2 regions of the Clostridium sulfidigenes genome follow, and region 1 is predicted to be linked to the other one. Evidence: a T-box and tRNA genes for the amino acid it is inferred to sense, from the RefSeq annotation. Region 1 holds a T-box; the other holds one or more tRNA genes.
The links. The T-box of region 1 lies ahead of metG (methionine--tRNA ligase). A T-box ahead of a tRNA ligase gene usually reads a tRNA of that ligase, here a tRNA-Met.
Positions count from the first base shown of each region.

Region 2: it encodes a tRNA-Met, which carries the amino acid that the T-box ahead of metG (methionine--tRNA ligase) is inferred to sense. The anticodon was not compared.

Region 1 covers NZ_JBQHQR010000011.1:84,739-101,312, forward strand. Annotated here, with positions in the region: gene ACTNBA_RS13190 (TatD family hydrolase) at 1-732, opposite strand, end outside; gene ACTNBA_RS13195 (hypothetical protein) at 967-1,443, opposite strand; gene ACTNBA_RS13200 (ATP-binding cassette domain-containing protein) at 1,697-2,587, opposite strand; gene ACTNBA_RS13205 (hypothetical protein) at 2,607-4,208, opposite strand; gene ACTNBA_RS13210 (histidinol phosphate phosphatase) at 4,438-5,205, shown strand; gene ACTNBA_RS13215 (TIGR04076 family protein) at 5,227-5,475, opposite strand; gene metG (methionine--tRNA ligase) at 5,552-7,486, opposite strand; T-box leader at 7,571-7,819, opposite strand; gene ACTNBA_RS13225 (MATE family efflux transporter) at 8,239-9,624, shown strand; gene ACTNBA_RS13230 (spore maturation protein) at 9,946-10,479, opposite strand; gene ACTNBA_RS13235 (nucleoside recognition domain-containing protein) at 10,494-11,069, opposite strand; gene ACTNBA_RS13240 (hypothetical protein) at 11,250-11,453, shown strand; gene ACTNBA_RS13245 (hypothetical protein) at 11,532-11,717, shown strand; gene ACTNBA_RS13250 (leucyl aminopeptidase) at 11,817-13,310, opposite strand; gene ACTNBA_RS13255 (YitT family protein) at 13,397-14,272, opposite strand; gene cls (cardiolipin synthase) at 14,473-15,927, shown strand; gene ACTNBA_RS13265 (MFS transporter) at 16,049-16,574, opposite strand, start outside.
Region 2 covers NZ_JBQHQR010000006.1:231,061-247,634, reverse strand. Annotated here, with positions in the region: gene ACTNBA_RS09600 (GNAT family N-acetyltransferase) at 1-823, opposite strand, end outside; gene ACTNBA_RS09595 (AraC family transcriptional regulator) at 837-1,709, opposite strand; gene murC (UDP-N-acetylmuramate--L-alanine ligase) at 2,134-3,549, shown strand; gene ACTNBA_RS09585 (class I SAM-dependent methyltransferase) at 3,737-4,564, opposite strand; gene ACTNBA_RS09580 (HIT family protein) at 4,634-5,116, opposite strand; gene ACTNBA_RS09575 (hypothetical protein) at 5,273-5,431, shown strand; gene ACTNBA_RS09570 (DUF4317 domain-containing protein) at 5,475-6,824, shown strand; gene ACTNBA_RS09565 (hypothetical protein) at 6,855-7,694, opposite strand; gene ACTNBA_RS09560 (hypothetical protein) at 8,224-8,535, opposite strand; tRNA gene ACTNBA_RS09555 (tRNA-Met) at 8,708-8,783, shown strand; gene ACTNBA_RS09550 (radical SAM/SPASM domain-containing protein) at 8,898-10,172, opposite strand; gene ACTNBA_RS09545 (methyltransferase domain-containing protein) at 10,179-11,042, opposite strand; gene ACTNBA_RS09540 (class I SAM-dependent methyltransferase) at 11,039-11,614, opposite strand; gene thiI (tRNA uracil 4-sulfurtransferase ThiI) at 11,884-13,032, opposite strand; gene ACTNBA_RS09530 (cysteine desulfurase family protein) at 13,034-14,167, opposite strand; gene ACTNBA_RS09525 (DUF4180 domain-containing protein) at 14,471-14,833, opposite strand; gene ACTNBA_RS09520 (helix-turn-helix domain-containing protein) at 14,848-15,336, opposite strand; gene ACTNBA_RS09515 (GNAT family N-acetyltransferase) at 15,614-16,471, opposite strand; gene ACTNBA_RS09510 (hypothetical protein) at 16,526-16,574, opposite strand, start outside.

The sequences.
Region 1 (16,574 bases):
TATTGTAATTTCTTCAATTTGATCTCTGCTTGTGCCTTTAATGTTAGCTATTTCTTCTATGATAAATTTTATATAGTTTGATTGATTTCTCTTTCCTCTATTTGGTGTTGGTGCCATATATGGACAATCAGTTTCTACCAGCAATCTATCTAGGGGCAATTCCTTTACCACTTCTTTTATAACCTTAGAATTTTTAAAAGTAACTACCCCAGTAACCCCTATATAATATCCTAATTTTAAACATTCCTTAGAGAATTCTACACTTCCTGAAAAGCAGTGAACTACTCCTACTACATCAGGAAATTCCTTTAATATTTCTAGGGTATCTCCATGGGCATCTCTATCATGAATTATAACAGGTAAATTAAATTCTTTAGCTATAGCCATTTGCTCTCTAAAAACTTTCTTTTGTACTTCTCTTGAAGGGTTTTCTTCCCAATAGTAGTCTAGTCCTATTTCTCCTATTGCAACTATCTTCTTATCCTTAGCTAGGCTACATATTCTCTCTTTAACTTCATCCCTAAATTCATCAGCATTCTCTGGATGAATTCCTGCAGCGGCATAAATGAAATCATAGTCTTCAGCTAACTTTACAGACATTTCAAGACCCTTCAAGCTAGAACCACAATTTATTACGCCTATAACCTCTTTATCTTTTATCTCTTTTAAAATAACATCTCTGTCATCATCGAATTGTTCATCATCATAATGAGCATGTGAATCAAATATCATATTATCCCCACTTTCATAAGTTAAATTTTTGTCAATTCCATATTTATCATTTAATTTATCATATATGGTAAAATAATCTTTGTCTATAGCTAAAATTCACTTATATATATAATCTAGTAAGGTATTTAGATTTTATCCAATATGTGTAAATTTATTCATGGTAACAAAGGAGTAAGTTTATACTAAAAAAGATGCTTACTGTAGTACAGAAAACATCTTTTAAACCCATATTCTTCAAAACAACCTATTATTTCTTTTTCTCCGAGATAGCTTATATGTTGTTAATAATAATACTAAGGATATTAATATAAAGATTATCTTAATCCTTATCATTTCTCCACTGGAATAATCGTAGTAATTATATAAATGACCAAGTATACCATATTTTTTTAATAATTTGCCTCTCCATAAGGATTCTTCAATTAAATAATATGAAGTAATTATAGTTATGCTAACGGCTATATCTCTTACTAAAAATAAAACTAATAGGCTTAAGGATATTATGAAAATATTTGCTGTAAATGAACATAATATTATCTCTTTAAATGGCATTATGGACACTTTATTATCTACTAATTTTATGTACAAGTTATATATGTTGATAAATGACATAGTATACATAATCACATATAAAAATAACATTGAAAATAACTTTCTTATCATAAACTTATTAGTTTTGCTTCCACCAATAGCTAATGAGATTTCTTCCATGCTATTATTAAAATCTATACCTAATGTGAAAAAAATCATTACTATAAATAAAATTAGTAAATACACATCACAATAAGTAAATAACTTTACTGGAATAATGCTCTTCACAAATTGACTATGATTTAGTATAGTGCTGACATCGATAAAAATGTATGGAAAAAGCCTTATTAGGATATTAAATAAAATTATAAAGGATATTATTGCATATAATAAATTTGTGGTAATCATATTATTTTGGAGTTTTAGATGAAACTTAAGCATTTCTATATTTACTCTCCTCTATGGTACTATGGATAATGTATGCATCTTGAAGACCTATATCTACTTTTCTAGAGTTTGATGTTAATGGCTCAGAACTTACATATTGTATATTCATGGAGTCACCAAGTTGCGAAGTTTTTAATATTTTATTTGTATTGAATATTTTTGTATAAGTTTCAAGATTCACCTCTGCTTCCCATTCCATTCCTTCAACTTCTCTAATAAATCTATCCTTTGTACCACTATAAATAAGTTCGCCTTCCTTTATTACTAACAGATAATTGCAATAAAATTCTATATCCTCAACTATGTGTGTTGTTACTAATACTATTCTATCTTTACTTATTATAGGAAATAACTCACGTATATAATTTCTCTGTTCTGGATCCAATCCTACTGTAGGCTCATCTACTACTATTAAATTAGGAGAACCTATGAGTACTTGTGCAAATCCTAACTTCTGTTTCATACCACCTGAATATTGCTTAACTTTTTTATCAATATATTCAGTCATATTCAATTTAGATATAATTTCATCTGTTTGTTGTTTTATCTTTTTTACATCACAATCTAACTTTAAGCTACCTATTATCTCTAAGAATTCTCTTCCTTTCAAATTCCCATAAGTTGAAAAATCCTGTGGTAAATAACCTATACTTTTCCTTACCTCTTTTATGTCTTTCTTATAACTTAAATTATTTAGAAATATTTCTCCATCATAGGCTTTAAATAGGGTAGTAATAAGCTTCATTGCTGTAGTCTTACCTGCACCATTAGGCCCCAAAATTCCAACTAATCCATCAGTTACTTCAAAAGAAATATTGTTTAAAGCCTTGTATTTCCCATAACTATAACTTAAATGATCTACTTTTAAATTATTCATAACTAAATATCACACTCCATTAATAAATTGCGTATAAATAAGCTTTAATGTAGTCTTTATCCATTTTTGATTCACCTGGAATAAAAGGAGCAAAAACAAGTTTTGTAATATTTCTTGGATTATCTGTATTATTTCCCATAATATCAATTATGGTATTACACATTTTATCATTATTAACTAATTCTTCATTGCCTATAATTAAATAATCCTGATATATTCGTTCCTTTATTAAAGGACTACTTATTAAGAAAATTTCTCTATCTCGTCCTTGGAATATATATTCATTGCCACTTATTGATTCTTCCATATTGGAATAAATTTTGTTATTAGAATTATATTTAATTTTTATAGTATAGTCTCTCTCATTGCTGTCATTAAGTTTAGGATACCATTCAAAAACATCCCCTAGAAAAATACCATTGTTCCTTGCGTAAAATAATCCTCTTCCCTGAAGCCATTTAGTATTTATCATACCGTTGTATACTACTTTCATGTTAATAATTTCTCCCTTTGTATATTCCCTTTCAAGAATCACCTTAAAACTATTATCGGTTCTACTAAAATCAACAGATTTTCCATCTATCAATAACTCGGAAATATTTAACTCTCTATATAACCCCAATTCTAAAGAACTAACTTTATCATCATTAACACTTATATTCATATTACAAGTATTTTCTAGTATGTTATCTATGTTAATGTTCATGTTATATTTAACTATAGTAAATCCTACATTGTCATTACAAAAAAATGTAGCATCATCACTATTATAATTTGAATATTCTATATCTGCTCTTGAAGCAATATCATAATAATCTGGTTTCATAGTATTTATAATTATTCCCATATAAGTACAAGCTATTACTACAATAATAGAAAGAGATATTGGTAGGATATAGGCTCTTAATGTTTTCTCTTGTTTTTTTATGCCATAATATATGAATATATAAGAAATGAATATAATTAATATCCAAAACAAATTATGGTATAAGTAAATCTTATCATAAATAATAACATCAATAGAGCTTGCAAAAGACTTAATGCTTATTAGTGGAAATATTAAATTAGATGTTTTATAAAAATTACATAGAAACACAAATAATATAAGTAATAATATAAAGGTTAATACATTCCCTAGATATTTACTTATAACTTGTCCAGCAAATAGCCCTAAAGCGCTGGTTGTAATTAGGAACATCACTGCATTGACAACATGACCTTTAAGTAAAGTAATAAAATAAGCCATGGAAACTTTACATAATAAACTTATAACAACCATAATTATGAAATTAGCAATAAAAATTATTAGACCTACTATAAAAGATGTAATAATTTTACTTAGGAATATTTTCGCTGGTGTAATATCTAATGTTTTAAATATATCATTTTCACTTTCACCAATTTTCATATTTAAAAGTAAAAGTGGGATCATTATAAAGTTTAAAGGTAACCATGAATTCCCAGTTAGTCCTTGTAAAGATAAAAATGAATTCCCATTAGAAAACATACTACTTATAACTTGTTGATATCCAAAAATATATAACGCAATAATACTCCATATCAGTATTCCTCTTCTTAAATTAATCATTTCATATTTTATTAATGCATTGACTTTTTTCAATATATACACCTACTTATTATTGAAATTGCAGTAAATTATTATTTTAATAATATATTTCATTAATCAAACTATAGTCTATAATAAAGTTTTATTCAATAAAAATACATAAGAGTATAAATTTTCTACATAAAAGTCTAAATCCTATATTCTGTATTTTAAAATGTTATAATTATATAGTAATATTTAAGTGGTTAAAAATTTATCTTTTAATATTTAAGGGGGTAATCTTATGATTTTTGATAGCCACATACATACTTGTTTTTCTACTGATTCTAACATGAAGCTTGCTGATGCTATTAATACAGCAGGTAAACACAACATAGGTTTAGTTATTACAGACCATATGGATTTAAATTATCCTAAGGAAGCTGGATTTCGTTTTAATGTAGATAATTACTTTAAGGAGTACGGAGAATACAGAAGTGATAATCTATTATTAGGTATAGAAGTTGGAATGTCTCTAGATTATAAAGAAGATAATGAAAAGCTTATAAATTCCTATGACTTTGATCAGGTTATAGGTTCTCAGCATACAATAAGCAATATTGATATTGGATACTCGGATATTTATGAAGGCTTATCCTATAGAGAAGTTCTAATTAAGTACTTTCAAGAAATTTGTGACTGTATAAAAACTCATCCTTACATAGATACTTTAGGTCATATAGATTATATATCCAGATACGCACCTGTAAGTGATAGTGAGATTTACTATGATAAATATAATGATTTAATAGATAGTGTTATAAAAACTTGTATTGATACTAATACTGCTATGGAAATAAATACTCGTAGAATAAAAAGCAATGTAACCTTTGATAATCTAAAAAAAATCTATAGTAGATATAAAGAATTAGGAGGGAAATATATAACTATTGGTTCTGATTCCCACAATCCTACCGCTATTAATAACAATTTTAAAGAAGCTCTTTTATTATGCCATCTATGTAATGTTAAGCCAATATATTTTAAAAATAGAAAGCCTGAACTCTTCTAAAGATTCAGGCTTTCTATTCTTCTATTCTATAACTTCTCCCTTTACTTTTACTCTACCTCCATCTGGACATGAAAGCTGAAACATCTTTCTACGTTCATCTCCAAAGTCTAAATCTCCTCCATTAAGTAAAGTATATACACTTGGATAAATATTTTGCCATAATTCATGACAAATGGGAGGACAAATATCTTCCACTTCATATATGTCTCCTTTTTTATGATATCCACACCTACACTTACTTTCTAAAACAGTTATTCTTACCTTTCCCATATAATTCCCCCAATGATTTATTTACCTTTAATTATATAATAAAAAAAGCTACATCCAAAGGATGTAACTTTTTTTATTAACGTACTATTGAACCTGATTCAATGTCACCTGGATCTACTACACATAATTTTGAATCATCATCTGTAGCTGCAGAAAGAATCATACCTTGAGATATTTCACCTCTTAAAGTTACAGGCTTAAGGTTAGCAACTAAAACTACGTTCTTTCCAATTAAATCTTCTGGCTTGCAGTGCATTGCAATACCTGATATAACTTGACGAATCTCTCCACCCATATCTACCTTAAATTTCAAAAGTTTTTTAGCTTTCTTAACTGGCTCACATTCTAAAACTTTAACTACTCTAAGGTCAATTTTTTCAAAATCATCTATAGTTATTTCTTCTTTTATTGGAGTTATTTCTCTTTTTTGTGCAGCTTTTTTAGCTGCTTCAGCGATTTCTTCAAGTTCTTTTATTTTAGCTTCCACATCTATTCTTGGAAATATTACAGCTCCCTTATTAACATTAGTTCCTGCAACAGTACCATCAAAAGAAGTCAAGCTTTCCCATGTAGAATTAGAAATATTTAATTGCTCATTTATTTTGGCACTTGTTGTTGGTAAGAATGCTGAAGTTAAAGAAGATATTATTCTTAAACTTTCACATAAGTTATAAAGAACTGTAGCAAGTCTTCCTTTTAAGTTTTCATCCTTACCTAATATCCAAGGAGTTGTCTCATCGATGTACTTATTGGTTCTTCTAATTAATGTCCATATATGATCTAGTGCATCAGAAACTCTTAAATGCTCTATTTCAGCTTCAACCTTCTTAGGTACTTCTAATGCAACGGAAATTAACTCTTCATCTATAGCCTCCTTAACATCTGGAGCTGGAATTACTCCTCCAAAGTATTTCTCTACCATAGTTACAGTTCTTGAAACTAAATTTCCAAGGTCATTAGCTAAATCTGAATTAGTTTTCTTTATAAATATTTCATTATTGAAAAGTCCGTCAGAACCAAAAGGTATTTCATGTAGTAAGTAATATCTTACAGCATCTACTCCAAAGTGATCTACAAGTATCACTGGATCTACTACATTTCCTTTAGATTTAGACATTTTACCACCATCAACTAAAAGCCATCCATGACCAAATATTTGTTTTGGCAACTCTAATCCTAATGCCATTAACATAATTGGCCAATATATAGTATGGAATCTTAATATATCTTTTCCTATTAAGTGTACATCTGCTGGCCAGAACTTTTTATAAAGCTCCGTGTTTTCTTGGTTATAACCTAATGCAGTTATATAGTTTGAAAGAGCATCTATCCAAACATAAATTACATGACCATTATCAAACTCAACTGGTATTCCCCAATCAAAAGATGTTCTTGATACACATAAATCTTGTAATCCTGGTTTTAAGAAGTTATTTACCATTTCATTTTTTCTTGATTCTGGTTGTATAAAGTCTGGATGAGATTCTATATACTCTAAAAGTCTATCTGCATATTTAGACATTTTGAAGAAATATGCTTCTTCTTTTGCCTTTTCTACTGGCCTACCACAATCTGGGCATTTTCCATCTACTGCTTGAGTCTCTGTCCAGAAAGCTTCACAAGGTGTACAATACCAACCTTCATAAGAGCCTTTATATATATCTCCTTGTTCATATAGCTGATTGAATATTTTTTGTACAGAGCTTTTATGATAATCATCAGTAGTTCTAATAAATTTATCATAACTAATGTCCATAAGCTTCCAAAGATCTTTAATTCCAGCTACTATTTCATCTATGTATTCTATTGGTTTAACGCCCTTGTCTTCAGCTATTCTTTGAAGCTTTTGACCATGTTCATCTGTTCCTGTTAAAAACATTACTTCATGACCTGTAAATCTTTTAAATCTCGCTATAGCATCAGCTGCCACAGTTGTATAAGTATTTCCTATATGAAGATTAGCTGATGGATAGTATATTGGTGTAGTAATATAAAATGGTTTCTTTGTCATATTTCTTCCTCCTAAAATTATTGTATTTTTATTATATCTTTTGGCTTTAAGTCTAAAAAAAATCTCTATGCAGAAATATTTCTACATAGAGACGTTATATACGTGTTACCACTCTAATTTATATCTACTTCACAGTAGACACCTCAATAAGTAACTCAGCCTTAGCATTTATTACTTTGTCCTATAAGGGAGACTTCCCTATTTTCCTTGGTGACTACACTTCAGAAAATCTGCTCCAAGACCATGTTCCCAAACTTCTTTTTCGCTAGTTTTCACCTATTCTAGCTCTCTTTAGAAAATTTCATTTAGTACTCTTCTTTTCTTCGCATTAAATATCAATATTAATTAATATGATAATACTATAATTATTTTATGTCAACGGTATAATTAATATATTATCTTTATTAATATATTATTAAATAGTAGCAATATAATTATTCATAATCTCCCTATAGACATATGTTTAATCATACCTTTAAAGGGTAGAATAGCCCTGAAACCCGCATGAACACAACAAATAGTTAACTATTTAACTATTTAACTAGCCTTATAGTTTTATATATAACTATTTATATAGGTGTATATTTATATAGTAATTTATTCACTTTTATGAATTTTTATACTTTATTTATTTTTATTTGTATTACATCTATTTTTTTTTGCAAATATGAATTATCATTATATATGTGCCATAATTTTCTTACATTATTATTAGGCAATTAAAAGGTAATTTTTTAAAAGGAGGTAGTTATATGGAATTATTAAAAAAGAACCTTTATTTAAATAAATCTACAGTAAAGGATGTACTTAAACTATCCTTACCAGCTGTAATAGAAATGTTATTATATACAATGATATGGACTGTTGATACTATGCTTATAGGTCAATATGGAGGGGATATTGCTGTCAGTACTGTAGGAATGTCCAGTGAAGTTATTTATACCTTTACTAATATTTTAGTTGCTCAAAGCTTATCTGTTGGAATTACTTCAATTGTAGCAAGAAGATACGGTGCTAAAGAATTAGATAAGGCTAATGAATATGCAACCTTAGGATTTTCTTTAGGATTCCTAGTAAGTATGGCTACTACACTATTTATATTCTTATTTAGTAAAAAATTGTTAGTTCTAGCTGGTGCTGAGCCAAGCATAATAGGATTAGGTACAACTTATATAAATATTGTATGTATTGGCTTGCCCTTTAATATGTTATCTAGTATGTTAAATGCTGTTAATAGATCCTATGGAAATACTAAAACTCCAATGATTGTTTCTATTGTTATGCTTGTAGTTAACCTTTCATTAGATACTGTATTAATCTTTGGTTTACTTGGTTTTCCAGAACTTGGAGTTAAGGGTGCCGCTATTGCTACAACTATAGCTAATATATCAGGATTTATTTATTCAGCTATATATACCTATAAAAAATCCCTAATAAAAATTGAATTTAAGTACTTAAAGAAATTCAGCGGTGCTAGAATAAAAAATATTACTTCTTTATCTGTACCTGCTGGAATGCAAGAAGCTGCCTATAGTTTAGCTAGGCTTTTTACAAGTATGATGATTATGCATCTTGGTACCATCGCCTTTGCTGCTAACCAAATCACTTTAACCTTAGAATCTATTTCTTTTATGCCTGGGTGGGGATTTGCCGTTGCTGCTACAACTCTAGTTGGAAATAAAGTTGGTGAAGGCGACTATAAAAAAGCTAGAGAGTATGGTCGTACTGCTATGATTTTAGGAATAGGTGTAATGTGCATATTTACATTACTATTCTTAATATTCCCAGCACAACTTATTAAAATGTTTATAGATAGTAGTAATACAGAAGTTATTTCTCTTGGGGCAGCTTGTTTAATGATAGCTGCTGCAGAACAGCCTGCCATGGCACTATCGATGATTGTAGGTGGAATTTTCAAAGGTTATGGTGATACTAAAACTCCATTTATTATAGCCTTCGTAACCTCTTGGTTTATAAGACTTCCACTAGTATTTATATTCATTTATTTACTAGGCACATCAATAACTGTGTTCTGGATTATATGTCTAATTCAATGGTCTGTAGATGGACTTCTTCTTTATATATTCTATGTGAAGAAACTGAAGCCTATAAATAGTCCCATATCAAAGCTAGACTAAAATATTGATAATCCATATATTAAAACTGCCGAATAAAGTACGCTAATGTTCTTTATTCGGCAGTTTCATTTACTATTACTTTCTTAAGTAATCTCTTATATAATTTAATTCCTCTCTAGCGTAAAATTCTTTTTATTGTTGCAACTACAGCTCCTATTATAAAAAACAAGATAAGAAGATAAAAAAAATTCTCCATAAAAACATCCATAACTTTTTCTCCCATCTAGAATCTACTTATATATCATATTTTTACAAAATATGATATATATAAACAAATTCTATACTTTTAATTAAACTCTTCCCCTGTATTAACAAATTTCTTTATCTCATTAACATTACTGCTAAATTAACAGCTAAAAGTACGGCACAAAAATCAACTATTAGAGCTACCCATAAACTGTGTCTTACCTTCTTTATACCAACAGCTCCAAAATACACAGTAATAGTATAAAATATAGTTTCTGTACCACCCATTATTATGGATGATAGAAATCCTAAGAAAGAATCTGGTCCATAGCTTTTTACTATATCTGTGAAAACTCCAATTGCTCCACTACCTGACAGTGGTTTTATAAATATTAACGGAACGATTTCTGGAGGTATACCTACCACGTTAACAGCTGGCTTTATTAAGTTTATAACATAATCCATAGCCCCTGAAGCCCTAAAGCAATTTACTGCTATAAGCATAGCTAAAAGATAAGGGAAAATCCTTACACATACATTTATACCTTCCTTAGCTCCTTCTACAAAACATTCATATACTTTTACCTTAGCAATAATGCCATATAGTACTACAGCACCTATAATTATTGGAATTATTCCCTTTAATAAATAATCAAATATATTTCCCAAAGCATATCCCTCCTTTAAAAGTATCTTTGTAAAAACTTACATAAAATAATTCCAAGTATAGATGCAAAGGTTGTAGTACATAGTGCTGGTAGAATTATTGAACCTGGATTTCCAGAATTAAATGCAGCTCTAATAGAAACAACTGTAGTTGGTACAAACTGAATACAGGCTGCATTTAACACTAGAAATAGTACCATATCGTTGCTTGCCACATCTTTATGCCCATTTATTCTATCCATTTCCTCCATAGCTCTTATACCAAAAGGGGTTGCTGCATTAGATAACCCAAACATATTAGCTGTAAGATTCATAACTATAGCTCCTAAAGCCTTATCATCTTTTCCTGCTTCTTTAAAGATTCTTTTAAGTATAGGTTTTAATAATCTGGCTAATTTGTCTGTAAGACCACTTCTCTCTGCAATTTTCATCACCCCACACCAAAGACACATCATTCCTAATAGCTCTATGATAAGCTTAACTGTATCTGATGTAGTTGATACTATGGTTTTAGATAAGAGCTCTCCATCTCCTGTAAGTACGCCAAAAGCTATACCTATAAATAAAATTCCGAACCATATTACATTTATCATACAAACTCTCCCATATCTTTAATAAATTAATATATATTTATATGTAATGTATATGTTCTTCCTTTAAACAATATTTAGCTTTTTTATTATATAGAAAATTCAATCCTCTATTTTATCATGCATAAAAACTGTCAATTTAGGAAAAACTATTAAAAATCATACTAGGAGGTATATTATGTTATGGATTTAAACGAAATAATAGAAATGAAAAATCAAAACCCTGGAGCTACTGGTTATTATAACAATAGAGAGTTATTCATTAGAAAAGTTTATGATAATTCTGGTCTTGTAGAAGTTGTTGATTTAGTTAATGGAGAAGTATACTCCCTTCATAGTAGCAAAATTGATAAGTCTTATACTAACTCCTATAATTCATTTCAATAAATTTATAGTTGAATTTAAATCTTCTCAATGATAACATTTAATGTATAGATTAAATAAAACAACTAAAGGAGATTTTTTATGAATGAAACTAATTTAAAGCAAGCGCAAAAAGAGATTGATGAAGCACTTTCTACTATTGAAAAACTAGAAGAAAATATTAAATTTAATTCTGTATCTGAGGACATGATAAAAGAAAACTTTATTTCTCTTGCTAAGAAAGTTCAAGAAATTGAATCTGTTCTTAAAAATGAAGGTATCTTATAATTAAATATTTACATAATGAAAGAGTATAACTTTGATAAATTCAAAGTTATACTCTTTTATCATTAAAAAACCTGTGTTTCCACAGGTTTTTTATGTTTATTAATATTTTTTAGCAATTTCATATAATAATCTTGCCCCTACTCCTGTTGCACCCTTTGAGAAATATTCTCTATTTGGTGTCTGTGATGTAAAAGCTGTAGCTGCAATATCAAGGTGTAACCATGGCTTATCTTCTACAAATTCACCAATAAATAATCCTGCTGTAATTGCTCCTGCACCTACAGGGCCAGTTGAGTTAACTAAGTCTGCATTACCAGTTTTTATTTTTTCTTTATATTCATCAAAGGTTGGGAATCTCCAAACTCTTTCATCACAATGTAAAGAAGCTTCCTCTAAAAGTGAGTAGAATTCATCATCATTAGTTACAACTCCTGTAGCGGCACTTCCTATAGCACCACCTACAGCACCAGTAAGAGTAGCAATATCAACTACCTTAGTTACATTTTCTTTTCTTATTATATAAGTAACTGCATCTACTAAAGTTAATCTGCCTTCAGCATCTGTATTTATAATTTCTATGGTTTTACCATTCATAGTATTAATTATATCTCCAGGTCTATATGCATCTCCTGAAATTAAATTCTCACAAGCAGCCACTACAGCTACAATATTTTTCTTTAATCCCTTTCTTGCTATGGTAGACATGGCACCGATAACAGCACCTGCTCCCCCCATATCACTCTTCATAGTCCACATACTTCCTGCAGTTTTTAGGCAATATCCACCTGCATCAAAGGTTAATCCTTTACCTACAAGCCCTAATATATTTTCTTTATTATCAGTATCACCCATGTATCTCATTACAATTAGCTTAGGTTCATTTGAAGAACCTTTACCAACGGATAAAAATGATTCCATACCAAAGTTTTTAATTTCTTCTTTATTATATACTTCAACTTGGAATCCATGATCAAGACCTAACTGCTGAACTTTTTTAGATAATGCCTCTGGAGTTAAAATATTAGCAGGCTCATTTACAAGCTCTCTTGAAATTAAATTTCCTTCTGCTAGTAGTCTTCCTTCTTCTACAGCTTCATTTAATTTAGCTAAATCTTGGTCCTCATGAAATATAATTCTTACTTCTTCTAATAGTACTTCTTTTTTATCACTTTTATATTTATCAAAATTATAAGTAGTCATTATAATGGACTCAGCAATAGCTTTAACTTTTTCATAATTACAACAACAATCCATAGATTTCACATGTAAATCTAGAACTTTTATTTTTTGTTTGATTACTTCCTTGATTAACTTAGAAGTATTATTTCTAACATTATCTACGTTACACTTAGCTTTTTCACCAAGACCTACAAGTATAGTTTTTTGTATAGACCCATCTTCTACACTAGTTAATGTATATGTATCTCCTTTTTTGCCAATAAACTCTTTGTTTTCACTTAAGCAACTAAGGATATTATTTAATTTATCACATGGAAACCCTTGTTGTAATTCCATATAACTTTCAAATAAAAATATACCTTTGGAATTGTTATGTGATTGAACATTTTTTAAGTTCTCCACTTTTATATTCATTTTAATCACCTATCCTTTCAAAACTGAATATACATTCTATACTTAAATAGTTTCTATACTTATTTTCTAAATCCTTCTATAATGTTCTATTTTTCTTCTTTGTATCCATCATACTGTGGCTGAGTAAATCCTCTTCCTACTACTTCTCTTACATCATTTATTATTATAAAAGCTTCAGTGTCTACTTCTTTTACAATTCTTTGAAGCTCAATTAATTCTTCTGTAGAGCATACAATATACAATATATCTTTACTTTTTCCAGTATATACACCCTTACCATTTATGCTTGTTATTCCTCTATTTAAGTGCTTCATTAATTCTTGTGCTATTTCACCAGACTTTTCTGAGATTATATGTACTTCTTTAGAGTAATTTACACCCTCTACTAAGGTATTTACTACTTTAGAAACTATAAAGATAGATATCAATGCATACATGGCTTTTTCTACGCCAAAAACAAATAAACCTACTACTATTATCATTCCATCTATGCACATCATTATTTGATTTATAGGTATTTTCTTCAAATAATGCTTTATAATTATTGCAAGTAAATCTGTACCTCCTGTTGATGCCGATGATCTTAATACTAATCCAACTCCAGCTCCTACAAAAAGGCCTCCAAATACACTTGATATTAATAAGTCAGATTGAACTGGCGGTATAAAACTAGTATACCAAAGGGCAACAGATACAAAAGCTGCTCCAAATATAGATTTTTTTGCAAAATCCATCCCTTTTATTTTTATTCCAACTACAAATAATGGTATATTTACAATTACATTAGTTAACCATAGTGGAATTCTAAATACATAATCTAATATAATAGCTAAACCTGATATTCCTCCGGTAACTAAATGTTGTGGTGAATAGTATACGTTTATTCCTATAGCCAGTATTGTTATACCAACCATTATCATTAGATAATTTTTAAGTTCACTTTTGTTAAAAGACTCCTTCATTTTGCCCTCCCGTTTATTTTATGTTATACTATATTATTTATGTTACACTAGTTTTATAGCATAGAATCATACATGTTGCAAACACTAATTTTAATTATACTTTTATTATTATAATAATTATATAGTTTTTAGAGTTTTTTATATGTATTTTTTATATGTTATGTTAAAATTTAATTATTATATTATAATAAGGAGTTTTTATGGATAATTATACTGTTTTTTTAAATATTATAAACCTTATATTTGTTGTAAATATTGCTTTTGCTATAATTGTAATTATATTTGAAAAGAGAAATACTAGTAATACTTGGACATGGCTTATGATAATGTTGTTTATACCATTTATTGGTTTTATAATGTATTTATTCTTTGGTCAAAATCTTCGTCGCAAAAAATTCTTTGTTCTAAAAAAGGAAGAAGAATCTGTTCTTATGCAATTCTCTGAAGAGCAAAAGCGCCTTCTCAGCGACAAAGCTATAGTTAATAATAACTCTCTATTAAAAGAATATCATGATGTAATAAATTTAAATCTATATAGTGATAATTTTATTGTTACTAATAACAACAAAGTAGATATTCTTAATAATGGAAATGAAAAATTTCCTATCATGATAGATTGTATAAAGAATGCCAAAAATTTTATTCATATTCAGTACTATATCTTTAATGATGATAACCTAGGCACTGAAATACTTAATCTTTTAGTGGAGAAAGCAAAGGAAGGCATTGAAGTTAAACTACTTTACGATGGTATGGGTTGCATTCATAATAAAAAGCATTTTTTTGATCCACTGGTAAAAGCCGGTGGAGAAGTGTATTGCTTTTTTCCTCCTTTTATACCTTATATAAATGTGAGAATAAACTATAGAAATCATAGAAAAATATGTGTTGTAGATGGAGAACATGGTTTTGTTGGAGGTTTAAATGTAGGAGATGAATATTTAGGACTATCTAAGAAATTTGGCTTTTGGAGAGACACCCATCTTCACCTTCAAGGTGACTCTGTAAATTATTTAGAAGTAAGATTTTTAATGGATTGGCGTTTTGCAAGCAAAAAAGACTTTTTTATGGAAGAAAGGTATTTTCCTAGAAAACCATACATAGATAATACAGCTGTTCAAATAATTTCTAGCGGACCTGATTCTGAGTGGTGTAGTATAAGAAATACTTACCTTAAACTAATAAGCAAAGCTGAAAATTCCATTTATATTGAGACTCCATATTTTATTCCAGATGAAAGTATCTTAACAGCTCTTAAAATAGCATGCCTATCTGGTGTAGATGTTAAAATTATAATACCTTGTAAGCCAGATCATCCATTTATTTATTGGGCATCTAAGTCCTATATTTGGGAACTTGTAGAATGTGGCGCTAAATGCTACACCTATGACAATGGATTTATTCATAGCAAAATGGTATCAATAGATGGTAAAATGTGTACTATAGGAACTGCTAATATGGATATACGTAGTTTTAATCTAAATTTTGAAGTTAATGCCATAATATATGGTACAATAACTACTTCTGAGGTTGATAAAGCCTTTGAATCAGATATATTGCAAAGTACTTTACTCACTCCTGAACATTATTCTAATAGATCTCTAATAATTAAATTCAAGGAAGCTATATCTAGACTACTATCTCCTATTCTATAAATAGGATTTTAGCTATTCTATAGATCATTTTATTGAGTATAACAAAAGTGCTGTGATTATTAAATAAACCGTCATATCTATAACTATTAGAAGTTTAAAATAGATATGACGGTTTAAGTTTTTATATTATTAATGGAGCATATATCATCAAAGTTAATAATGCATCAATTAATAAGCTTAAAACAAATTTTGATATGAATATTCCCTCAAATTCACTTGTATAAGTACAATATCCATAACTATATGTTATAACTGCTATTAATATACATAAGACAATACCAACATAAATAGGGGCTATAGCCGGTGGTAACATATATACATATTTAACATAGAACATTTTTATTATGAAAAAGGTCTTTGCACAAGTTGTTATTATAGCTACTATTATATATGCAATCTTCTTTTGCTTATTAGATAGCTTATAGTCTAGGAATGTAACTGCTCCACTTAAAACTAAACCTATTGCTATCCATGGGAATCCAACAATTATTATAGATACAAAGCTATTCATCAGTCCCTCAATAGTATAAGTAAGTGCACTTTTCTTCTCTGACTCTCTTGGTAAATTATTTACAGCCTTAAATCCTTCATCTGTTGATGCTATGACAACATCATATAAATCTTCATCTCTAAAACTTAAGTAACTA
Region 2 (16,574 bases), on a different contig from region 1:
AAATAGTTATACCTGGAAACATGAAGTTCTTTTCAACCTCATTATATCCAAAAGATTTATATAAATTTATAGCACGTTTATTAAGTTCCCATACTTCTAGCTTTGTTTTATTTAAATTTTTTGACAAGAAATAATTAAATATATACTTAACTATAATTTTTGATATCCCTTTGCCACGTGCTTCTGATAAAACATATAAAGTTTCAATATAGCCGTAGCCATCATTTTCAAAGATTGTACAACCACCTTGTATATTTCCATCAACTAAAAAATATAGATTTTTAAAATGCTTTTCCTTACTTTGTTCTAAAAGTGCATCTACATCTAAGGGTGATATAAAGATTTCATTGTATATTGCACTATACTCCATAAGCTCCTTCTGAGAACTTAAATTTATCTCAGTTACTTCCACTTCTGTGAATGTATATTTAGGATTCTCTTCAATATCTGCTTCCATAATGATACTGTAGTTTTCATCAAAACCATTTTTAATATAGAAATCAAGCTTCTTATTGTTATATTCAAATCCAGAATATATTCTTGCTTTTAAGTCTGGTCTTTCCTTATGAAGCTCTTTAGCCCTTAGGAATACCTTATCAAATAATTTTTGTTTAACTTCATCTTTTAAAAGCTTGTCCATATTAGATTCTATATCAATATCTATAAAAATAAGGTATGGTGTTTCATGGGCCTGATGATAATTTATATTAGGATATGTATAGGCACTTCCCAAATAGCTTCCATCATCACTAAAGGCTAAAAAAATATTTTCTTTACTATTACCATATTGATCTTCCTTTGGATTTTTTATTTCAATACTCATTTTATCCCCCATTTTATTTTCTTTTTACTGGAATCCATAACTCACAACTATAATTAATATATTGATCATCATCCCAAAAATACTTTTCTATACATGATCCTTCTATTTGTTCAAATCCTGATGATGGAAACCATTCTGAATATATTAGCCTCCATAAATCTGCTATGGCAAGGGTATTCAAGTTATCTCCCCTGCCATCGAAAACAGCCCATGTACATGAAGGTATGTTTACCATTTTATATTCATTGGGTATATCTTTATCAGGAACTTTCCACCCCATCATATATTTTCTACTTCCATCTTCTTTAAAATCATAATGAATTCCATAAAGCATATTCATTTTAGAATATCCTAAAAATTCATTAATCTTAAGATGGGTTCCATCCTTCCAAATTTTATCACAAAATTCTGGTATTTCTTTATATAATGCATTATCTATTAATGTGGTTAAAAAATCCACTCCAAAAAATTTAAATTCATCTTGTTTAACTATTCTATAATTAATTTCGCATTCCCCTTTAATTGATATTTGAAATGAGAGTTTTGGAAATGATTTAAGTCTTGTATTGCCCTTTTTTATCATAGAGGGTGTTGAACCATGAAGTCTTTGAAAAGCTTTAGTAAACGCATCTGGACTTTCATAACCATATTTAGCAGCTACATCAATAATCTTTACATCTTTAGAAGATAACTCTTCACCAGCAAGTGTTAGCCTACGATTTCTAATATATTCTGTTAAAGTAACCCCAGTTAATGCATGAAACATTCTTTGAAAATGGTAACGTGATGTAAATGCAACCTTCGCTATTTCATCAATACTTATATTTGAACCCAAATTATCTTCAATATATTCAATTGCATTATTAATATCCTTAATTATTTCCAAAATTCTAACCTCCATTAAAGTATATAGTAACAAAGGATTTTATTCCCGTCTTACTGTGCTTTGTTTTGTCCATACTAATTACATTATATTCTGTTAGTTCTTTGCCAAAGATGAAAAAATTCATTAAATTTAACTTCTTATTTATATTTTAAAAACAACTTAATTTTTCACATATTATCAAATTTTTACTTAATTCTTATTATACATTACTTTAAAATTGAATTGAATGGCTTCTTGAGCTTCATGTGACAAGTCTATAATCATTTCTTTTTCACCGATTGGAAAACAATAGTAAATTCATGTTATAATTAATTTGAAATTGTAATTTAATGTGAATCAACTTTATTTTGAATAAATAGCAGAACAAAGGCTTTTCTAAAACATATTCTTAATCTAAATTACATTATGATAGGAGTGAATTATATTGGAAAATAAAATAAAAGTGCATTTCATGGGTATATGCGGAAGTGGTGCTGCACCTATAGCAATTATTGCAAAGAACATGGGGTTTGATGTTTCAGGATGTGACTTGAATATATCAGGATATTATAAAGATGCTCTTTTACAAAATAATATAGATATCTTAAAAGGTCATGATTCAAGCCATATACAGGATATTGATATCTTAGCTATATCACCTGCCATTTTAGATATTTCACCGGATCATCCAGAAATACTTGAAGCTAAAAAAAGAGGAATTTTAATGACATGGCAGGAGTTTTCAGCTAAATATGTGCAAAATGAAAAGTTTGTTGTTTCCATTGCAGGTACCCATGGTAAATCTACAACTACAATTTTAATGGGACTTGTTTTGGAAAATGGTGGTCTAGATCCAATTGTTGAAGCCGGAACAACCTTTAAAAACTGGGGTGGTGGATACAGGTTAGGAAAGTCAGATTACTTTGTATGTGAAGCTGATGAATTCAATAATAATTTTTTAAATTATAGTCCTTCAATAGCTGTAATAAACAATGTGGAAATGGATCATCCAGAGTTTTTCAAGGATATAAATCATGTTAAGGATTCTTTTAAGAACTTTATAAAAAGACTTAAAGGTTCAAAAATTTTAGTTGTTAATGAAGATAGTACAGCTATTAGAGAAATATTATGTGAGTTAAGACATTGGCTAAATGAAGAAGGAGTAAAAGTTATTGGATATTATATAGATAATAAGCTTGAATTTCCTTTTTACATGGAGTATAAAGCAGAATTGACTTCAAATACCCCTGAATACTCATCCTTTAAAGTAGTAAATGGAGATAAAAAATATAATTTTAACCTTGGACTTATCGGTAAGCATAACGTTGAAAACTCTTTAGGGGTGTTAATTACTGCCCTAGAGTTAGGTGTTGATATAGATGCAATAAAGAATTCATTTAAAAATTTTAAGGGAATCGGAAGAAGACTAGAATTAGTAGCAGATATTGATGATATTAAGATTTTTGATGACTTTGCTCATCATCCTACAGCAATAGCAACTACCTTAGATTCAATTAAACTTAGTTATCCAGGAAAAAAGGTTTTCGCTGTCTTTGAACCACATCAACTTTCAAGAACAAAGCTGTTTTTTAATGAGTTTGCTATAGCATTAAAAAAGGCAGATAGAGTTATTATTACCGAACCCTTCTTAGGACGAGAAGCAAATAAAAACATAGAGCCAGTTAATTTAGATATGCTATGTAATGAAATAGATATAAATAAAGCTGAGTATATAAAAAGCTCTGATAAAATATGTAGTAAACTCCTTAATGAAGCTAAAGGTGGAGACATAATTATAGTTTTTGGAGCAGGTGAATCTTATAAATTATCTAGAAAAATTATTAATGTATTAAAAGAATAAAATAATAAGGTGTGTGGTAAGTTATGAAATTCAACATAATTTATTACACACCCTATTTGTTTTAATTGTAACTCGCCTTACACGCATTCACTGAGTAAGTTCTGCTATCCAAATATAAAATTTGGGGCATCACTTAAATGTAACTCGATTCACATGCGTTCATGTATAAATATAGTAGTTATTCCTTTTATAACACTTTCTTAGGGTTCTTAGCTATAAACATTCCACTAGATTTAGGTATATCAATACTTCCTTCTCTTAAAATTATATCTTCCAGATACCTATAAAAATCCTGTATTTTGCTCTCCGTCATTATATCCTGTATGTTTACATGTCCCTCTAAAGATAGAACATAATCCACTAAAGGCTTTGCTTCTGTTATATGAAGGGAATCTTCATACACTAAAGTTTCAACAGAATCAAAATGCTTTGATAACTGCTCTGCTCCATTTTCTATACCAAATTCCTTTGCAACAGAAAAGGAGGAATAATTAATCTGAGAATCAAAACCTTTCACTAAAGCTTTTAGGCCCTTCATATTATAAAGACTATTGGTAGTAGCATAAAAAGTTCCCTCTGCTTTAAGTATACGTGCAATTTCACTGATTGCTAAATCTCTATTTTGAACATGGTAAAGCATATGATTAGCAATGGCACAATTAAATGAGCTATCTTCATATTCAATATTTTGTATATCACTAACAGAATAATCAAATACTTCATCAATTCCTAAAAGGTTATCTTTTGCTGATCTCAACATACCTTCAGACAAATCTGTGAGAATCACCTGGATATCCTTTGGTATCCTATTTCTATTATTAGCCCATGTGCTTCCATTCCCACAGCCGAATTCAATAACTTTATTATTGGGCTTAAACCTATATTGATCAAATACCCAATTAAACCATCCATATTTATTTGTACTAAAACCATCATGTAAAGCTTGTCTGACTTTTAAATTCTTATCTGAATTATACTGCCCCCTAACTATATCTCTGTCATTTGCTCTAGACATATAACCACTCCATTCTTATTATTCAATACTAAAATATTACCTCAAAATATCCTATTCTTTATATATAACTTATTTAGTAAAATCCTGTTTTAGTTTTTCTGCTACTAATAGAACTTCTTCTAAATTATTTTCTGTTTTAAGATTTTCTTTAATATAGCTCATTATTTCTCTTATATTACTTAAAGAATTACCAAACTTATCATTCATCCATTGATACCTTGGCAATAGCCATAAATGTAAGTGACCTGATCGTTCTTCTTGAATAATAGTAACCTCATTAATATCACATATATTTTTCATTGCAACTCTTGTTTTGTAAACTAACTCAAAAAGTTCTGTAGACTCCTCTAAGGTTAGCTCCGCAATAGATCTTACGTGATTTTTAGATGCCGCAATTAAAAATCCACTAAGTGGAACATCTGGATCTTGATGAAGAACAAAGTTCTTTGTATCATATATTATTCCACCTGGTGGCACCATATCATTCTTTCCAATGGAACATCCCATACATTGATCTGGCCACTGATTATTCATAAAATCTTTAAACCCCATTTTTAACCTCCATAACTCCTGATAATGTAAATAATAATGTTTCTCTATTAACCTTCTATATGGAAACATACCCTTATTATACCATATACATTATAGGTATACTTATTATTTTCATATCATCTGTATTTACTTTACCTAATAAACCCTTTAATTAAGATGAAAAAAATATTATACTTAAGTGAGTGTCCAAATCTTTGGTTTGGCTTACATGGACTTATTTATCCTAAGGGACAAGGAGTTCTAAGTATAGAAAATATTGATACTAAGAACTTTGTTTATTGGAATGAATATAGAGATACCTTTCCCTATGATTAATAATACCTACAAATAGAAAAATACTAGATTAAGGAGTTTATATATGAGAAAAAAAGATATACTTGAGTTAAAAAGACGGTTGAAAAAAGATCATTGCACCTTCACTAAGTTGTGTGGTTGCTATGTTAATGGAGAAAAAAATATCATTTTAAAGTTTAGAGAATCTTTTCTAAATTTAGATGAGGATGAATACTTTAAGTACTTAGAAATTGCTAAAAAAGTACTATCTGGAACCATTGGAAATAATATTTTAGAACTTAATTTTCCAATTAATGAAGACTATGTGAATGAAAAACAAATTTCTCTTATGCAACTTAAAAAAAGTCAATTAAAAGATGATGCCCTTCTTGATAATTTTTATAATTTAATTATTGATAATTATGATTTTACCGGTAATTTTATAATACTTGTTTTTCATGATGCTTATGATGTTATTACTAAAACCACTGATAATGCAAAGTTAGATGAATCTGAAGAAGTATATGAATATGTGTTATGTGCAATATGTCCTGTTTCACTTTCCGAGCCTGGTCTTAGATACTTTGAAGAAGAAAATAAAATAAAAGCACGTATTAGAGATTGGGTAGTTGATGCTCCAACTAATGGCTTTGTGTTTCCTGCTTTTATCGAGCGTAGTTCAGACGTTAACTCTATTATGTATTACACAAAAAATGCAAAGGATACCCATCCTGAATTAATGGAAAATGCCTTGGGTTGTTATTCAAAGCAAACTGCTACCTTGCAAAAAGAAACCTTTGAGTCAATTATTAAAGATTCTTTTAGTACTGAAGAAAAGAAGGCTGATAAAATTTTTATGGAAGTACAAGAAAATCTAAGTGCTATGGTAGAGGAATACAATGCTATATATGATGATGCAGATTGTGAACCTATAAGCTTAACAAAGAAGGATATACAAACCCTTTTAATAGACAGTGGAGTTCCTGAAGAAGTGACTTCTAAGATTGAAGAATCCTATGTAGAAAACTTTGGTGATGATCTTCCTTTAGCAGAAAATTTAATTGATCCAAAGGCACTTAAGGTAAATGCCCAAAGAAAGAAGGAAGAACACCTTCAAAAACAAGTAGAAATACTTCAAACTAAACTGGAGGAAGTTAAACAAGAAACTTCTGTAGATAGTGAAACTCCCTCATCTACAGAAGTTAGTGAAGATAATATAATTTTAGAAGAAACTTTAGAAACTAATTTAGAGAAAGATTTGGATATAAATTCAGAAGATAATAAGAATGCTCCTGACTATGACGTTATACTTCAAGTAAAACCTGAAAAGATACCTCAAATAAAATCTCAAATAATTGATGGTCAAAAATGCATAGTTATTCCTATTAATGAGAATGAACAAACTGCAGTTAATGGCTTAGATCATTTGATTTAAGGTATCTGAAAATAAATATAGACTTACTACCTACATTGCTGAAGTATTACTTCTAATGAAGCTTACTTCAGCCTTACCTGAATGTAGTTGCCATATATACCAGAAAGCATAAGGAATTATTATTATACCGTTAAATATTCCCCATCCATATAATATATCTGCATTAAACCATGATGATGCATCCATTACAGCTGGGAATAAGTTAGGTAAACAAGCTCTAATTAATACGTGAGCAGATAAGGTATATATACGAGCTGCTATATAAAGTTCAGGTTTTCTTTTAATAATTGGATATATTTCTGCTGCCAATAATATGCATATAGAGCTAGCAAAGTATTTACCAGTTTCACCATAAACAAAGCATAAATTCCAAGTTGTATATAATAAATTCCAAGCTATAGTTGTATAAGCTATAAACATACTATTATCTTCAGCACTTAATTTAAAGAATTTTCGTCCATTTGGGAATGGAATAGTAAAACATAATAATAATCCACAAAGCGCATTGCCATAGTTTTTTAAAGTAACATCTTTTATGGTAGCTTCGGCAATATTTAAGAATAGTACCGCATAAATGAACCAAACAATCCAATCCTTTCTCATAAAGTCCCAGAACTTTCCTTTATATTTTTCTTGATCAGCTACACGGAAAAATCCACCTATTATAAGTGGCAATATAGCACTGAATGTTTTTGCCCAACGAAACCAACCATTTATGCCTCCCATAAGCCAAAGTGGAAAAGTAAATAAAGATGCAACCCAGAAGATAGCTGCAAATTTGTGATGTTTCCTCATATATTCAATCATGAATAAAAGTAAAATAAAATAAGTTCCCATGGAAAGTACATATTCCCAAACAGGAATATTCATATTATACATCTCCTCTTTTAAATATTGTAATAAATAATCCTATACTTATATAATATTACATATTATAGTTAAACATAACTAATCTAACATAAAAAGAGATACCCCTTAAAGATGGTATCTCCTTTTTAGTTATATATTAAACATCTGAACGCTACATTCTAAATCATAGTTTATTTCTCATAAACCAATCACAATTATCAAAGACGGAGAAATTATATATAAAGGATTAAAAAAAGACTTATATAAAAAACGTTCTACTTGCCACCTTAGACAATAAAGATAACCTAAAAGTTTTTTTATATAAATAATTCCTAGAGGACTAAGCATATCCATTAATATTATAGATACGTTTAAGCCTCTTTTTATTTAAAAACCTCCCTATTATAGCACGTTTTAACTGACTTATATCTATTAACATCCATATTAATTTAATTTTTCCAACAAGCTATATACTAATAGTAGCTCATTGAAGTTACTCAATGTATCTCTTAACACTTCATATGGTACACTTATATAAATTTTAATTATTTTATATTTCTTTGTCTTTAATTTGATTTTGAAGTTTATTTGAAAACCCAGTTGCTATCCCCGTTATCAAACCACTAAATATGTAGAATACATTAGTAGGAATATCTATCAAATATATACCTATAATTCCAATAATTATCTGCAATACAAAAGCAGAACATACTACTAAAAAAGGTTGCCATTTCTTGTCCATTTTTATTTTTGCACTAATTTTATCAGTTATGACATATTCCTTATCAAAGTTATGGTAAACTATCATACTTAACATCAATGGTACTAATATAAATAATGATTTTATTAATGAATCTAACATGCCCTTCTCCCCTTTAAATATGTCTATTTAGATGTATAAATCTTAATGAAATATCTTCATTAAATTATACACGTAAAAATATAATATTTCTTTTGCTAATACCATTGACTTATCTCACTATTAATACTATACTGAGTAAGAAGCTTAAGGAAATCTCTTAAGAACTTAATATCGCGGGATGGAGCAGTTGGCAGCTCGTCGGGCTCATAACCCGAAGGTCGTAGGTTCAAGTCCTGCTCCCGCAACCATAAAAAGATTCTATATTTAATATAGAATCTTTTTTATTTATGAATTGTCTTTTAGCCAATTATAATCTTAAAATAATACAGAAAAGGTGCTTTTCAAAAGCCCCTTTAATTTCCTTACTGCAAATCCCTATAATATTTAGGATATCTATCACTTTTATTCTTATTACAGATATTTATTGCCTTTTCCTTACTAAGTGGAAGTATCCCTTCTGATTGCTTAAATACTTCCCTATTTACTTTTTGAGCAAAGCATCCAACTTTAGGCTTGCCTATATGATTTTTCATTTCAATCCATAGTTTTTTTATAGATTCTTCTTTTACATTTCCAAAGTTCATAGGCACAAAATCACAGGGATATAATTCTCCCGAAGCACTTATATAGGAATGTTGATTTCCTGCTCCACAACCAAATTTTAATTCACTTTCTGTATAAGCAAAGGTACTTATCTTAGGTAAATCACTTATTTTATTTGCCTTATGTTGCAATTTTATAAGCTTTTCTCTATCACTTTCACTATACATTACATTACTTAATTGTTTTTCTGTTAAAAGATTGCCACTTAGGATAGGTTCAAGTATCTTAACTTCATGGGCCCCATTATCCTTAGCAAATTTAAATAACTTAAATAACTCTTCCTCATCAAGATTTTCTTTCATTATAACAGTTTGTGCCATTACATATAACCCTGCTTTATTTGCATTTCTAAGGGCTTCAATAGCATAATCAAAGGCATTTTCATTATTTCTATTTTTATTGTGTACATCTTTTTCATAAGAATCTAAACTTATTCCAATGCCAAATAGACCACTATCCTTTAACTTTTTTGCTTTTTCATAGCTTAGATTAAAACCACTGGTAAATAGAATAGATGTACTTCTATTATCTATACTTCTTACTATATCAAATATATCTTCACGTGCCATGGGCTCTCCTCCTGTAATTCCAATAATAGGAGTGCACATTTCTTGAAGCTCCTGTATAACCTTAATCCATTGTTCCTTTGTTAACTCTTCTCCTAATTGTCTACTTTTTGCACTACAATAAACACAATTATTAGGACATTTATGTGTTATACATAAATACATAGAAATAGGTGCAGTTCTCTCTGCATAGATTTGCTTTGTAAATATGTTTTTAGGCTCATGAACTGCTAGTACATTTTGTACAAAGGACTTAGATGGAAAGGGTGGTAAAAATGTACTCAGTATATACTTGTCCTCATGCTTCACTAGCTTTTCACCCTTTATAAAACTTTTCATCATTTTTATATATTTTAATAGATTAAACTGTTTATCTTCCCTTAAAATATTATAAATGTCAAATATACTCCTTATAACATTTTTATCAATAGCCATTTGAGACATGATTTTTAAATTATTTATGCTCATACATTTCTATTCCTTTCTAAATACTCCATAGGCAAATTTATGATTTATTTCATAAGCTTCATTTTTATATTTCTCTTTCTTTATTTTTTCCACTATAAGAGGTTCAACTTCATTATAATTATTAAATATCTTCTTAGTGCCTGCCAATGCACCAGTTATATTTAACCACTCCATAAGTTCCTCTGGCTCCTTAAATCTAAAAAACACTTCACCTTCATCTGCTTCTAAAACCTTAAAATCGTACTGCCTGCACCATTTAACTAAACCTTTCTTCCCCTTTGGTAAATTTAATCTTATATCCATAGGTTTAATTACTTCCTTTTCCTTCTCTCTCATTACTTCTAGAAATATTTCCTCTATCTTATCTAAAGTTCCATGAACATTTGTAATTATAGCTAATATACCCTGGGGTTTTAAAGCATTATTAAAGAGCTTAAATAATTCATGATGATTGAAATAAGAAAGTGCCCAACCAAAAAATATCACATCAAATTTTTCATTAGACTTTTTCAAAAATTCAATACCATCACTATTAATAATAGTAACCTTCTCCTTATTAACAGTGTTTAACTTCTCAAGCATTTTACTTGATTGGTCTACAGCTGTGATTTTATACTTTTCAGATTTATCTAAAAGACCCTTAGTTATATATCCTGTTCCACAAGCAAAATCTAGTATTTTCAATTCCTTATTTGGATCTATATACTTTGAATGAATAATATTATCAGAATGTGTTCCCATTTCTTTGAGCCAATGATTATAGGTATGAGAAACTTTATCGTACTCTGCTCTATAATCTTCATTGCTTACAACTTCTTTTTTAAAGAGTTTATAGCCAACCTTTAAGTAAAATACCATTTTATTTATCATATTTTCTCACCTACAAATATAAAATAATAGCCCTTATCATAAACTTTACTTATATGAAAATGTTCTTCAAGCAAAACCTTAATTTCATCTTTAGTTCTAAAAAACAATCTTCCAAAGAGAATAAATTCAAATAATCTTAACAACCTGGTTCTTATATGATTTTTATGGAAATCCATAATAACTATTTTTCCACTATCCTTTAGTATCCTACTTATTTCAGCAATGAGCTCCTCTTGTTCTTTGATATGATGAAAAACATCACTCATTATAACTGTATCTATAGAACCGCTGTGAAATGGCGTACTTAAAGCATTACCTTTTATAACTTTAACATTGCCTCTTTCCTCTACTCTTGAAAGCATCTTCTCACTTTCATCAAGGACATATACAGTGTTACAGCTATTACAAATATGATTAGCCAAAAAGCCAGTGCCTCCCCCTATATCTACAACCACTTCATCCTCATTAATACTGGCTGCATCTTCTATATCTCTAATCTTATATAAGTTAAAAATAGCCATAAACTTATCATAATATTTATAAACCTTATCAAAATCCTTAGTATTTCCCATAGACACCCTGCCCTTCACCATGAAAAATATTTACTAAATATATTATAACATTCTTACACCAGCTATTACACAACATTTAACTTATAAGGTAATCAAAACCTTTTATTAAGACTCTGTCATATTTAGTTTCACAATAAATGACTATGCTGTTAAGCCAGAGATGACATTTTACTATGATTATCCAAATTTTCATCTAAAAAAAGGATGCAGTTTAGAATTACTGCATCCTTTTGCTTATTTATTTTTTGAAGATGCCTTAACATCAATTATTAAAGATCGTTGTATATCTCCATATTATCTATACATTCTTGAACAAGTCTATCAATATCCAGTATACTTTCAGAATTTCTTATTAAGTCCACTCTAGGTTTTATTTTGGGATGCTTTGGTACAAATATTGTACAGCAGTCTTCATAAGGAAGTATAGATGTTTCATAGGTTCCAATATCTCTAGATATATCCATAATATCTATTTTATCCATAGCGATAAGAGGTCTAAACACTGGTCTATCTGCCACGTCATTGCTGACCATTAGCCCCTCCATAGTTTGACTTGCTACCTGGCCTATGCTTTCCCCGGTGGTTACAGAGTTTATATTATATTTTTCCGCTACAGCACAGGCAACTCTCATCATAAATTTTCTCATTATTATAGTAAGCTCATTCTCAGGGCATTTTTCTATTATATCCATTTGAATATCAGTGAAAGGTGCCACGTAAAGATTGATTTTCCCAGTGTAACCCTTTAGTAATCTTGCCAAGTCCTTTACCTTTTCTTTAGCTCTTTCACTAGTGTAAGGATGGCTGTGGAAATAAATAGCGTTTAATTCTACCCCACGCCTTGCCATCAAATATCCAGCAACAGGAGAATCTATACCACCAGAAAGCATAAGCATAGTACTACCATTGGTGCCATAAGGCATTCCTCCAACAGCTTTTACCCTTTTAGAATATACATATGCCCTTTTTCTTACTTCCACATTTATTATTCTTTGTGGTTTATGAACATCTACCCTTAATCCTTCTACTGCGTTTAATACTACAGCACCAATTTCACGACTCATCTCCATAGAATTTAAAGGGAAGGCTTTATTTGCTCGATTACTTTCAACCTTGAAGGTAGTTTCTCCAAAATCCTCAGCTTCCACAACCGCTTGAGCACTGATAGCTTCCATGGTAGGTTCTACTTCTGTAACTAAACAAACTTCAGAAATGCCAAAAACTCTTTTTACTTTTGACATTACTTCCTCCAAATCTTCACTATAGAGGAACCATCTTCCTTGATCGCTTATAAATTCATATCTGCAATCCTTAAGTACCGAAGCTATATTTTTCATGAGTTTTTTTTCAAAGGTTCTTCTATTTAATCCCTTTAAAAAAATTTCCGATGCATATTTAATAAGTAATAGTTTTCTCATATTATTTTCTCCTTAAAAATTTCAAACTTTTTTCTAGTACTTCTATAGTGTAATCTACTTCTTCTTTTGTATTAAACTCATTAAAGCTAAACCTTATGGTTCCCTTTGTTTCTTGGGTATTAAGGCCTATAGCTTTAAGCACATTGCTATCTCCTTGTTTCTTTGCGGAACAGGCAGAACCGGTAGATACATATATTCCCTTTTCCTCTAAGAGATGTAGTAGCACTTCGCCTCTTACACCTATAAAGGAAACACTTAAAATATAAGGACTGAAACACTCCTCACAAGGACTGTTTATCACTATATCTTTTATATCTCTAAGTCTTTCTATAAAATATTCTTTAAGCTCACTTACCTTTGAATAATTAAGTTGAACATTATTATATATAATATCTGAAGCCTTTACAAAGCCTATAATACCCGGTAAATTTTCTGTACCTGATCTAAAGTTTCTCTCCTGTCCACCACCGCTTATTAAAGCCTTAGGATTAAATCCTTTTTTTATGTAAGAAAAACCAACTCCTCTAGGACCGTGAATTTTATGGCCACTAACGGATAACAAATCTATTTGAGCTTTTTTTACATCAATTTTAAACTTTCCATAGCTTTGAACCGCATCTACATGGAACTTAACTCTAGGACTTTTTTCCTTTATTAAAGTTCCTATTGCTTCTATATCCTGTACAACTCCCAGCTCATTATTAACATGGATTATGCTCACTAATCTAGTGTCACTATTTATGCTGTTTTTTAGTTCTTCTAGAGATATACGACCCTTATTATCAACCTTTAAATAAGTAACCTTAGTCCCTGCTGCCTCCAATTCCCTGAAGGTATTAAGTACGCTAGGATGTTCAATTTCACTAGTTATTATGTGCGCACCTACCCCAGTAAAACCTTTTACTAAAAAATTATTGCTTTCACTTCCACCAGAAGTAAATATTATTTCATCCTTGGTACAATTAATAGTCTTAGCTAGTTTGTCTCTTGATTCATTAAGAGCTATTTCTGCCTTAAGGCCTAAACCATGAGCGGATGAAGGATTTCCAAAATTATTTTTCATTGTATGTACCACAGCATCTATTACCTCATCATAAGGTTCAGTGGTGGCACTGTTATCAAAATACACTTGCATAAAACCACTCCTAATCTATTATTCTACTTATTATATCAAATAATTCTTCCACCGCAACAAACTTTTGAAAAAAGTGTGGTAGAGCATTGATTCTCGCACATTAAATAGTTAGAGAAAAGACTACCATAATTTTTTAAAGCAAAAAACTGTAATAAGATTACATCTTATTACAGTCTGAAAATAATGTGTATTTTCATAATAGATAGTTTAGATATCTCTCCTATTGAAAAATATTTCTCCATAATAGACCTCTTTGTAATGACAACCATATGAGTTATAACTTACATACATGCCATTGTTATATTATAATTTCGAAATCCAAATTTCAGCATCTGCAATATTCTTAAATGTTCTGAAATGATTTCCTTTGTTAGCTTCCATAATCATTTCTTTAAATCGCTCATTAAGCTTTTCTTCATCTTCAATAATAACAGCGACTTTTACATTGTAGTTTATAAATTTTTGCAATGCCATGCCTGCGAGTCCAGTTTTAAGATTAAAGAAGTCTTCAGATAATACATTAGAATGCAGTATTATTGTATAAATGTCATTTTCCATACATTTAGATATGTAATCCAGCACATCTTGCTCTGAAGAAAGTTTCCTCAAATCAGAAACAAATTCAATATATTTATTGTTATTTTTGTTTACTACTCTGTAATTCAAAGTATTCACTCTCCTTATAAATTGGTTTGTTCCACAAGCATAGAAATTGAACTTAGCATACCTTCAATAAAGCTTACATTTCCCCATAACAAAACCCTTAGTCTGTTTACTTTTTCATCATATTTCATATTAACTGTTGATTTTTCCATTCCGGAATCTTTACAATTCATTAGTGCTATAAGAGTATTTGATATTCTAAAATATTCTTCTTTATCTACATCATTAATATCCACAACAGTAGATACATTTACCTTTTGCTTTATAGTATCTTTCACTTCTCCATTAGTAACAAAATCAATATTTGACTCTTCACTAATCTTTTTATTATTAATACTAACATTATTTTTTTCCATAAAAACACTTAAATCATGACCTGAAATTCTCCATTGCTTTCCAACTTTATTTGCTCCAAGCTTACCTTCTGTTATAAATTTTCTTATAGTTTTGTGATGCATACCTAATATTTCTGCGATTTTATCTATTGTATAAAATTGATTTTCCATAAAAATCTACCCTTTCAAAATTAGTTTATGATTAAATTATAATAGTTCTCTTTACACTTGTAAAGTATTTTGTTGTATTTTATTTAACTTTATTGTGTTTTGTTTCTATTTATTCAGCTTTTTATTTTATTTACATATTGTAAAATACCTATTTACTTATAAAATTTTTAACTTTTGATGACTCTATCAACTATTTGAGCAAAAAACAAAAACTCTTGGCATTACTTCCGAGGATTTTATTAATGTATTTTATCAACTATTATTTTGAAATTGGCAACTATTTTTTTCTATATTCATAGGGTGAAATACCATAAAAAGTTACAAATGCACGTGAAAAAGATTTCTGGGATGAATAATCTAGGTACTTTAAGATTGTGGCAATAGGTTTAAGAATAATAGCCATCAGTTTAGTAAACTGATGGCTATCATAATAGTGAAATATTTGATATTTATATAAAATATGAGCTGTCATTAAATAGTTGAATTTATATCCAACCCATTCACTAACATTAATTGCATGTTTGTTTGCAGGATGATGACATACAATCACCCTGTCAAAATTAACAGTCTCGAATAATCTCTTATACATAGATGCATAAAGCCATTTTCCTAAATTCCTTCCCCTATAGGATCTTTTAACTCCAATCATAAATTGGTAAGGAAAACCAGGGTCGTTATTATTGACAGATACATTTGATTTAGCAATCATTTCATTATTTGAGTTAAAAATCATATAACAATTATGAGTTATATTTCTTTTCTTATTAGACTTATTAATTTGCCTTTGTTTTTCAGGATTTATAATAAACTGTACATACCCCTCTTCCATAACATCCGGCATATCTTTCATAGTTTCTGTAAACAAATCACAATATTGTTTGATATAGCTCTCTGAGATGATATCAGTATATTTAATAGAAAGATCTGAATTTTTTGCTTCCAATTCTTTCATGGATTTATTAAGCATGTCTATATCAATGTCTTCTCTTTTTAAAGTGTAATAATTAGCCCTTAAGCTTACTTTATTATTGTATTGATTCATTAATTCATTTAATTCATAATTATATGTAACCATTACAATTTCACCATGTTGAGCTAGTTTCTCTTGAACCAATTGATTTATAGCCTTAATCATAAGTTCATCAATTGATAAATCGCATAAAGTGATGTTTAATTTATATTGTTCATTTCAATTACAGTCAGCAGCCTTACCACAATTAATCATTCCACAAATTAAA